One region of the Metabacillus mesotrionivorans genome, then DNA from elsewhere that is predicted to be linked to it. Evidence: a T-box and tRNA genes for the amino acid it is inferred to sense, from the RefSeq annotation. Region 1 holds a T-box; the other holds one or more tRNA genes.
What was found. The T-box of region 1 lies ahead of ACTSEZ_RS13660 (valine--tRNA ligase). A T-box ahead of a tRNA ligase gene usually reads a tRNA of that ligase, here a tRNA-Val.
Positions count from the first base shown of each region.

Region 2: it encodes a tRNA-Val, which carries the amino acid that the T-box ahead of ACTSEZ_RS13660 (valine--tRNA ligase) is inferred to sense. The anticodon was not compared.

Region 1 is NZ_JBQMFF010000004.1:285,254-290,614, forward strand. It holds gene spoVID (stage VI sporulation protein D) at 1-281, shown strand, start outside; gene ysxE (spore coat protein YsxE) at 390-1,412, shown strand; gene ACTSEZ_RS13655 (YszA family small membrane protein) at 1,517-1,708, opposite strand; T-box leader at 1,870-2,099, shown strand; gene ACTSEZ_RS13660 (valine--tRNA ligase) at 2,175-4,817, shown strand; gene ACTSEZ_RS13665 (bifunctional folylpolyglutamate synthase/dihydrofolate synthase) at 4,890-5,361, shown strand, end outside.
Region 2 is NZ_JBQMFF010000001.1:315,602-320,962, reverse strand. It holds gene ACTSEZ_RS01530 (NTTRR-F1 domain) at 1-232, shown strand, start outside; partial or broken gene ACTSEZ_RS01525 (SDR family oxidoreductase) at 322-585, opposite strand; gene ACTSEZ_RS01520 (hypothetical protein) at 758-1,054, opposite strand; gene ACTSEZ_RS01515 (VWA domain-containing protein) at 1,438-2,811, opposite strand; tRNA gene ACTSEZ_RS01510 (tRNA-Val) at 3,218-3,278, opposite strand; gene ACTSEZ_RS01505 (AIPR family protein) at 3,670-5,361, opposite strand, start outside.

The DNA.
Region 1 (5,361 bases):
AAAGTCCGAAAGCAAGAAAAGAAGAAGAAGCAAGAAAGCAGGATGAACCAAAGCATACGGAAAACTCCCTCTACTTAACGAAGCTTTTTGAACGAGATGAAGAAGAGGAGTTTACAAAGCTTAAGATCTGCCTTGTCCAGCAGGGTGACACAATTGACAGCATTTGCGACCGATACAGGATTACGGTTCAGCAGCTGCACAGAGTCAATCAGCTGAATTCAAGCGCAGATGTGCATGAAGGCCAGACACTCTACATTCCTGTTTACGCAAATACTCATTAAGAAAAGAAAGCAGCTTGGGGAGGAGAGTTCCTCAGCTGTTTTTTTTGTAAGTCTCTTTACATGAGACCTGGTTAAAAGGAAGTGAGACAAAAAATGATGAGAGAAAATATGGATAAACTTGCGGAGGTTTTAAAAGAGTATGAGCTGAAAGCGGAATATGCGGAGTCTGTTACAGATAAACTGACGAAGGTCTATGCCAGTTCAGGTGCCTCCTACGCATTAAAAAAGATGTCATCGAACCGGAATGGCCAATTCATCGAAACGCTTCACGGTGCTCATCAGAAAGGGTATTCAGGGTATGTGCCCATCTTCAGAAACAGGCACCGGCAGTTTTTCACCTCAGACGGAGAGAACTGGTATTACATTATGCCCTGGCTCACGAACGAAACAGAAGAAGAGCGGGATGAGCGGCATAAAAATATGTTCAGGGAACTTGCAGCGCTTCATCAGAGAACGGCTGCTGAGGAAAAGCTGAATCAGAATGCACTGAAAATTCATTACGATACCCTTGCCAAGCAATGGGATGACAACAAAGCCCTGTATGAAAAATACGTGGAGGAATGCGAGAAGAAGTGGTATCTCTCCCCGTTTGAACTGCAGGCCGTCACCTATTACTTTGAAACCGCACGTGCGACAGAATTTGCCCGCAAAAAACTTGATGAGTGGTACGAAATGATGAAGGAAAAAGAGGATGTGCGGCAAGTCATGATTCACGGCAGAGCGTCCATTCATCATTACTTGTATGATGAACAGGGAACGGGGTATTTCACCAATTTTGAACATGCCAGGTATTCATCGCCCATTGATGATGCGCTTCTCTTTTATCACAGGACGTTCCATACGTACCCATTTGCAGATGATAATTGTGCCGACTGGTTTTACACCTATCAGCAGACGTTTCCATACAGAGAAGAGGAAATGCAGCTGTTCATCTGCTATCTTGCCTATCCGGATTTTGTCTACAAACAAGTGAAAAAGCACATGAACCTGAACGGCAGAAGCGCGTCGCAGCTTCAGAAAAATCAGGACCTGATCAAATCTTACTGGACCTTTAAAAACATCGAGTACTTCGTCATGAAGGTGACGCAGATCGAAGAAAACAAAAAACTGGCTGCTGAGCAGTCGACATAAACAAAACCCAATCGGTGATTGGGTTTTTTACATGCAAATGCAGCTCAGTATAACAATATTTAACCGTCTGAATTGTATTTCGCAGTGTCCAGCTCCGCATTTCGTTATATCCACTCCATATACAAAGCCACACCAAGCAAAATCAGCAGCGCCAGCAGGACAAGGTCGACGGGCGACGGGAAAATCAGGGTCCGGACGGTCTGAAAGATGGTAATCGGCACGATGAACTGTCCGGCAATGAGCTTGAATTGCTTTACATAAGGCGACAAGTTATAATCGTTTATTTTTCTGCGCATCCTAAAACTCTCCTCACTGAATCCTTCTTGTATAAAGAATATGTGCATTTACCCAGTTTTGTGCCTTTTCGGGAATAAAGGCTGTGAAAAATGGAGAAGATGATTGACGTGAAATGACTGGATTGTATACAATACAACATATATCATGTTTTCATAATCGAACACATACCGTGATAGGGAAGAGTAAAGCGGAAAGCTGTTTTCAGAGAGAGAAATCGCCTGCTGAGAGATTTCTTAAACAAGCGTGCTTGAAGGTCGCCCTGGAGTAATTCTCTTGAACCATGAAGTAGAGAGAATCGGCATGAACGCCGTTATCCCATTTGAGAGCACAGGTTCTTTTTTGCCTGTGAAAAAAGGTGGCACCGCGAAATCAACTCCTTTCGTCCTTTTACCGGACGAGGGGAGTTTTTTATTTTCCGAAAAGTGCGGAAATGAACTGATTTGAAGATTTTAAGGAGGAAGAAACATGGAGAACAAGGAGCAGACACTCTCTACAAAATATGATCCGCAGGCAATTGAGCGCGATCGCTACGACTACTGGCTGAAGGGAAAGTTTTTTGAAGCTTCAAACGACCAGGAAAAGCAGCCGTACACGGTTGTAATCCCTCCGCCGAACGTAACAGGAAAGCTTCATCTTGGCCATGCCTGGGACACGACGCTTCAGGATATCGTAACGCGCATGAAACGCATGCAGGGCTATGACGTTCTCTGGCTTCCGGGAATGGACCATGCCGGAATCGCCACTCAGGCTAAAGTGGAAGGAAAGCTTCGCGAGGAAGGCAAGTCGCGCTATGACCTTGGCCGCGAAAAGTTTGTTGAGGAAACTTGGAAATGGAAAGAAGAATACGCATCCCATATCCGCGCGCAGTGGTCAAAGCTTGGCCTTGGCCTTGATTATTCAAGAGAGCGGTTTACGCTTGATGAAGGACTTTCTAAAGCGGTTAACGAGGTATTTGTCTCTCTTTATAAAAAAGGACTCATCTACCGCGGCGAATATATAATCAACTGGGATCCGCAGACAAAAACAGCTCTTTCTGATATAGAAGTTATCTATAAAGATGTTCAGGGCGCATTTTACCACATGCGCTACCCGTTGTCAGACGGTTCAGGTGCAATTGAAGTTGCGACTACACGTCCTGAAACGATGCTTGGCGATACAGCGGTTGCTGTTCACCCGGAAGATGAGCGCTACAAGCATTTGATCGGCAAAACCGTTGTTCTTCCAATCGTAGGACGCGAAATTCCGATTGTCGGAGATGACTATGTGGATATGGAATTTGGTTCAGGAGCTGTTAAAATCACGCCGGCTCATGATCCGAATGACTTTGAAATTGGAAACCGCCACAGCCTTGAACGTGTTCTTGTGATGAATGAGGACGGAACGATGAATGCAAAAGCAGGAATCTACAGCGGCCTTGACCGTTTTGAGTGCAGAAAGCAGATCGTGAAGGATCTTCAGGAAATGGATGTTCTGTTCAAAATTGAAGAGCACATGCATTCAGTCGGGCATAGCGAGCGGAGCGGAGCGGTTGTTGAACCGTACCTATCTACGCAGTGGTTCGTTAAGATGCAGCCTCTTGCAGATGCAGCGATTGAGCTTCAGGACAAAGAAGACAAAGTCAACTTTGTTCCAAACCGTTTTGAAAACACGTATATGCGCTGGATGGAAAATATCCGCGACTGGTGTATTTCAAGACAGCTTTGGTGGGGACACCGCATTCCTGCCTGGTATCATAAAGAAACTGGCGAGGTGCATGTTGATCACGCACCGCCTGCAGACCTTGAAAACTGGGAGCAGGATACAGACGTACTCGATACGTGGTTCAGTTCCGCACTGTGGCCGTTTTCTACAATGGGCTGGCCGGATGAAGATTCCGTTGACTACCAGCGCTACTATCCGACAGATGTACTTGTAACAGGCTATGACATCATTTTCTTCTGGGTTTCCCGCATGATTTTCCAGGGTCTTGAATTTACCGGCAAGCGACCATTTAAAGACGTGCTGATCCACGGACTTGTACGCGATGAGCAGGGACGCAAAATGAGTAAATCGCTTGGAAACGGCGTTGATCCGATGGATGTGATTGATAAATACGGAGCGGATTCTCTTCGCTACTTCCTTTCAACAGGAAGCTCGCCTGGCCAGGATCTGCGTTTCAGCTACGAAAAAGTAGAAGCAACATGGAACTTTGCCAATAAGATCTGGAACGCTTCACGCTTTGCACTGATGAACATGGACGGACTGAAATTTGATGAAATCGATCTGACCGGTGAAAAATCAGTGGCTGACAAGTGGATTCTGACACGACTCAATGAAACAATTGAGCACGTGACAAAGCTTGCCGATAAATACGAATTCGGTGAAATCGGCCGTCATCTGTACAACTTCATCTGGGATGATTTCTGTGACTGGTACATTGAAATGGCGAAGCTTCCGCTATATGGCGACGATGAAGCGGCTAAAAAGACAACACGTTCAATCCTTGCATACGTACTGGATAACACGATGAGACTTCTTCATCCGTTCATGCCGTTTATTACCGAGGAAATTTGGCAGAACCTTCCGCACGAAGGGGAATCCATTACAATCGCAAAATGGCCGGTTGCCGATGCGTCTCTGACTGATGAAGCAGCAGCGGCAGATATGAAGCTTCTAGTTGAAGTGATCCGTTCGGTTCGAAATGTAAGAGCTGAAGTGAACACGCCGATGAGCAAGCAAATTCCAATGATGATTAAGGCAAAATCAGCAGATATCCAAAATCAGCTAGAGCAGAACCGCGCCTACATCGAGCGTTTCTGCAACACGTCCAGTCTTTCAATCGGCACGGATGCTGAAACAGGCGACAAAGCGATGACATCTGTTGTAACAGGAGCGGAATTGATCTTCCCTCTTGAAGGCTTGATCAACCTCGATGAAGAAATAGCACGCCTTGAGAAAGAGCTTGATAAATTAAATAAAGAAGTTGAACGTGTTCAGAAAAAGCTGAGCAATGAAGGCTTCGTTAAAAAAGCGCCTGAGAAGGTTATAGAAGAAGAACGCGCGAAAGAAAAAGATTATACAGAAAAAAGAGAAGCCGTTCTCTCAAGAATCGGAGAGCTGAAAGGCTGACCTGCAAAGACTCGGGTGTGATTTATGATCATGCCCGAGTTTTCATGTATAAAAAAAGAAGGGGCAGATAATATGTTTCAAACGTACGAAGAAGCTGTCGGATGGATACATTCCCGCCTCAGATTCGGCATCAAACCCGGCCTGAAGCGTATGGAATGGCTGATGAACAGACTCGGTAATCCCCATAAAAAAGTGAAAACCGTCCATGTGGCAGGCACAAACGGAAAAGGGTCAACCATTGCCTACATGAGAAACGTGCTTACAGAAGCAGGCTATAAAACCGGCACCTTTACATCCCCGTTCCTTGAAACCTTCAACGAGCGGATCAGCATGAACGGAATTCCTATTCCGGATGCGGAGATGCTGTTTTTGGCAAATACGATAAAACCGCTGTCAGACGAGCTTGAGCAAACAGAGCTTGGAGGGCCGACCGAGTTTGAAATCATCACCGCTATGGCTTTCTATTATTTCGGAAACCATGAAAAAACAGATGTGCTGCTGCTTGAAACAGGGCTTGGAGGCACATTTGATTCAACGAATATTT
Region 2 (5,361 bases), on a different contig from region 1:
TGCTACTGGACCAGCGGGTAGTACAGGTGCCACAGGCGTTACTGGACCGGCTGGTGCCACGGGTGCCACTGGTGTTACTGGTGTTACTGGATCTGCGGGTGTTACTGGACCTGCGGGCGTCACGGGTGCCACTGGTGTCACTGGACCAACTGGTGCTACTGGACCTACCGGCGTTACTGGGCCGACTGGACCTACCGGTGCTACTGGACCCACTGGTGCTACCGGACCCTGATTTGCTGCAGTTCTAGTCAAAGGGTGGCCTGGATTTTTCAGGCCATCTTTTTACATAAAAAAGAACCCTTTAAGGATTCTCAGGGTTCTCTAAACACCGGAATATGCAGAAAATCCTACATCTACAGAAATGACCGTTCCAGTGACGAATCTGGAGGCGTCGTTGCTTGCAAGCCACAGCAACGTACCGTTCAGATCTTCAGGATTGCCGAATCTCTCCAGATGAGTTTGACCGAGAATTTTAAGCGCACGGTCTGTATAGCTTCCATCGGGCTGTGCCGGTTTCACGCGGATTCCTGCTTTTGACATGTGAACGGCCAGCCACTGCGTAGAATTGCTGATGGAGGCTTTGGCTCAGCTGTATTCAGATTATCTTTGCCAATCGCGTAAATGCACCATAGATCATTGTCGGCGTCCTGTGGGCAACAAGGGAGCTGAACAGCCGGATTCCATCAGCCACACCCAGCTGATGGAACCTGAACTTAAAGCCCGAAAATCTGCAGTCCCTCCAAAAAAACACCTCTGACTATTCATCAGAGGTGTTTTTCAGCATATTCATTGCTTTGTATAGTTCAACGTCATGTTCACTGATCTTAGACAGCACATACTTTGCTGATAATCTCAAATCTCTTACTTCATCACCAAGTTTCTGAATATCCTCTTCGTGGTCATCTCCTCCTGAATGAATGGCCCTGGAAAGCTTATACAGCTGTTCCTCTGCCTTATCAAGCCTTGAATCCACTTGTTTTTCAAGTGCATCAAACCGTTTATCCATACTGGATTTTAATTCTGTAATGGCCAGCAGAAGTTCCCTGTTTTCCACGAATATCCCCTCGCAATTGGTTAGTAAGAAGCATACATTTATTATAGTTTCAGTGAACAGGAGTTACTAGGATAAATGCGATAAATATTTGTAAAACATTTGCAAACAATTTTGGGTTTGGATTGTTAAAGCACCTGTTTAGACTGTTAGATCCTTGATTTGGATTGTTAAGCAGCAAATTAGGATTGTTAGAGTCTTCATTTGGAATGTAAGCATGTCTCCAGTGACCTCTTAAAGGGTGAAAACTTCAAAATGTTTGCCTTCCTGCTGCATTTCCAGAAGTTTTTATATTGAAAGATAGAAAAAGGCAAGGAGATATACGAAAATTATACCTCCTTGCCTGAACTCTATACGTTCTGAATCATCCCTTAGAACAGAAGAACCTATTTTTTCTCATATTTTTCTGTCATTTCTTCTTTATTCTCCTGAATGGAGTCCTTCAGATCTTCACCCTCGGTTTTAACTGTATCAAGCAGCTTTTCGTGAGTATTCTCCGCATAATCTTTCAGAATTTCATGTCGCTGATCGACCAGGCTTGTAACCTCCTGACGGACATCATACTCAATTTGTTCTTTTTCCTGAAGATATAACGCTGCATCATTCAGTCTCTTTTTCTCCTCATAAATCATGTTCGTTAACTCTCTTTTTCTTTCATAAAGATCATTTTGCTTTTCGCTTTGCTCTTCCCAGACTTCATTCCAGTTTTTATTTCCCCAGTCCCACCATTCATTCCACAGACGCTGGCGTTCATCTTCCCATAACTCTTGGAAATCTTCAGCCGTATCGACCGTTTCATACTGTCCGCCGCCTGCCTGTGCAACAGACATCAGCTGTTTTTGACCGTTGCTGTCTACATCAAAACCAATAATATTTACAACCGCTTCAATGTTTGAATCATGGAGTTCTTTTGCTGCTTTAGCAGGATCTCCGTCGCATGTTTCAATTCCATCGCTTACGACATAAATGATATTTTGTCCCTGCTTATCTGATTTCTCAAAGTCTGCTTTTGATTCTGAAATGGCTTTAGCGATTGGAGTCCAGCCGGTTGGCTTAAACTTTCCAAGTGAAGCTTTAAATTCGGCCTCATTATAAGGCTTCAAATCATAGACTACTTCTGTGCTGCTGCAGGATAGCTGTTTATCACTGTCGCTGTTGCTGCCTTCCTGGCCATAAACTCTAAGTGATACGTTCGCTCCTTCAGGCATGGAAGCAACAAAATCATTTACAGCTTTTTTTGCCAGATCCATTTTGGCTTGTCCGCCGATTTTCTGAGCCATACTGCCGCTTGCATCCAACAGGATTGAGATATTTGTATTAAGTCCAATCTCACCGTTTTCAAGCGTCATTCCTCCAGGCATATTGCTTAAAGAAGTCTCTATGCTCGGATTGAATTCTTCATAAAAATCATAAAAAGGCTTGTAATTCTCCCCCTCGTTCACAAGAGCAAGCAGCTCGCCATAGATCTGAAAGCTGTCCTTATCAGCAAACGACTTTTCGTCTAAAGCTTTATGTATAACCGCTTTATTGTAAGCATTCCCGGAGTATTTTCCAGGCTCTTCTTTCACAATTTCTTCAATACTGCCGGCTATCTCAACCTCATCCTCATTTTCTTTCTCAGAAACTTCTTCTTCTTTTTTAGTATTCTCTTTTTTCTCTTCTTTTCCAGAAGCCTGTTCCCCGCCTCCGCATGCTGCAAGCGCAAACAAGACGAATAAAGCTGACAGCAGCATCAGACATATCTTCTTCGTACGCTTCATTTTTTCACTCTCCTATTCTTTTTACCATAATTAATAAAATATGGATTTTTATAAAGACTTTTACAGTATACATGAATAAAAATGGCAAAAAAGACGAAATGGAAAATAAATAGCAAATGGATTAAAATTGGTAAAAATGTACCATCAATCTATTACCCTTTTTTATGACCTTTACACCCCTTACCAGAAAAAAATTCCAAAAATTGAATTTCCAGTTCGAAAGTCGGAGCTTATGTTTACCCGGGTCTCCTCTTTAAGGAATAAAAACAGCTGCACATAAAAAGCACCCGTCGTCTATTTGCGTCGGGTGCTTTTTCGGGTTTCAATTTTCGGCCGTCCAACCACTCGGCATTTTCCCAAATAAAAAAGAGCTCCCCATTCCGGGAAACTCTCTCAAATGTAATGACCTGTGAGGGACTTGAACCCCCGACCCCTTCCCTGTCAAGGAAGTGCTCTCCCACTGAGCGGGAATAGGCATGATATATATAGGTTTTTTAAAGTTTTTACAAGTTAAAAAAACATCAGACCACTAACCTTCTTGCATTTACATTTACTATTGTAAAGTGGTCGCTAAAATTCGTCAAGTAAGTATATTGCATTAGTATCATTGAAATAATAAGGGTTACTTCTGCATCTCATGTATATGATCCTTTTCTGTACGATTTGAGTCGCATAAGTCGTATTAAAAAGTCCTCTAAAACACAATAAAAACGACCTAGCATAATTACCAGATCGTTGATATATCGCTTATTATTCAATTGTATTAGATACAAAGGTTATAGTATAGCTAATCAATGTTTAAAGTGCTTTTGTCAATAGAATTAAATACTTTATCATCTTTAACTATTTTAATAAGTTTTATCTTTTTAAAAACTCACTATATTCCATAATTGGTGCACTCGTTCTTTCTCTAAGCATTTTTGAACTTATTGATTTAAGTAAATCATCATGGTACTTTTTATCTGTTTTAAAGTAGTTACTTACACTTGTTACTTCACCTGCATCAAGTAGCATTGTATATCTTTCTTCAATTAACAAAACTAACTCAATAATAAGTTTTTTAATTTTACTATCTAAATCATCTTCATTATAGTTTGAAATGAATTTTCCAAAAACGAATGCACTTTCACTTATTAGAGTAGGATTATCTACTGCTTCCTTGAAATTTTGAATATCATTGTTGTGTATTCTATAAAGAACTCCAATAATTGCAAGAAGTATGAAAGTACCATTTTTCAAAACATCTTTCGCATTTAATTCGAATAAATCATCATTTTTCTTCATTTCTTCAACAATTCTTTTAAATCTGTCATAGAACTTTATCATATCAACAATAAATTCCATTCTTACAGAAGAAGACACATAATTTTTCTTATATACTGATGCGTAAATACTATTATTTTCAAATAGAGCCTTTTTATTGGAGCGTGCCGTACCCGGCTTTTGCATAACAAATGAAAGAATTAACTGTCCAAATTCTTCATTTTTAATTTTTGTCATATTATTTCTAAATCTCTCACCACGTTTAATTTGAAAATCAATTTTATGATTTTCTAATACTCGTCTTAAGGATAGCATTTCGGGAGTATTAGATTTTAAATCACTTGCTTTAATAGGCTTTTGAGAATTTGTAGTTTCAGCAATTTGAGTAAAAAACTCATTTACTTTTTGCTTATCATCATTCTTTTTAAACACGACCTTACATGGTATATAGAACTCTTGACTATTAGTCCCTTTATAATTTCCTAATAAATTTGTAGTTTGTCCTCCATTTACAATTGAAAAATTATAAATTTTAATTGTGTTTCCATCAATTTCAAAATCCTCACAAGCTATTATAAGTCCATTATTGTAAAACCAAAAGTTTTCCCTATCACTATCTAAAGTTTTTCTAATTCCACTATCAACTAATTTGTTGGGAACAAATTTCCTAATATTCATATCAAATAATCCCTTATCTTTAAATTTATTGTACATTTTAATAAGGGAATTTGAGCTTATATTTACTAAAGCTCCATAATTTTCAGTAGACTCATACTCTAAAAAGTTATTAGCTTTATCTAACTCTGCTTTAAATTCACTAATTTTAGCAGTTATATCTTGAATATTTGAAATCTGAGTATTAATTATAGGTGAATCAGATACATTAATCATATCTTCTAAATCACTAATAGGTGAATTGTTTAATTTTCTTTCAAATATATTTGAATCGAAATTTCCTAAATAAAAAACATGATACTCAATTTGACCGTTATCAGGTAGCCGATCCAAGTTTTCTTGAAGTATTCTTTTTAATTTATCACTATAAGCTCCAGTATTGTGATTTTCAAAGGCTTTAACTGTTGTATTCATTTTTCTTATTTCATCTATTATTTCATCTGAAGACAAATTAGTAGTCTTACATTGAACTAGTGACAAAATTTCATCCTCATCATCATAATAAACTAAATCAATTCCACCATCATTTGTTCCATTAGTTAAATGGTCATCAACTTTTCCGTTTAATAAATAAATTTCTTTTTCCTTATAAAAGAAGTATTGTAATACTAG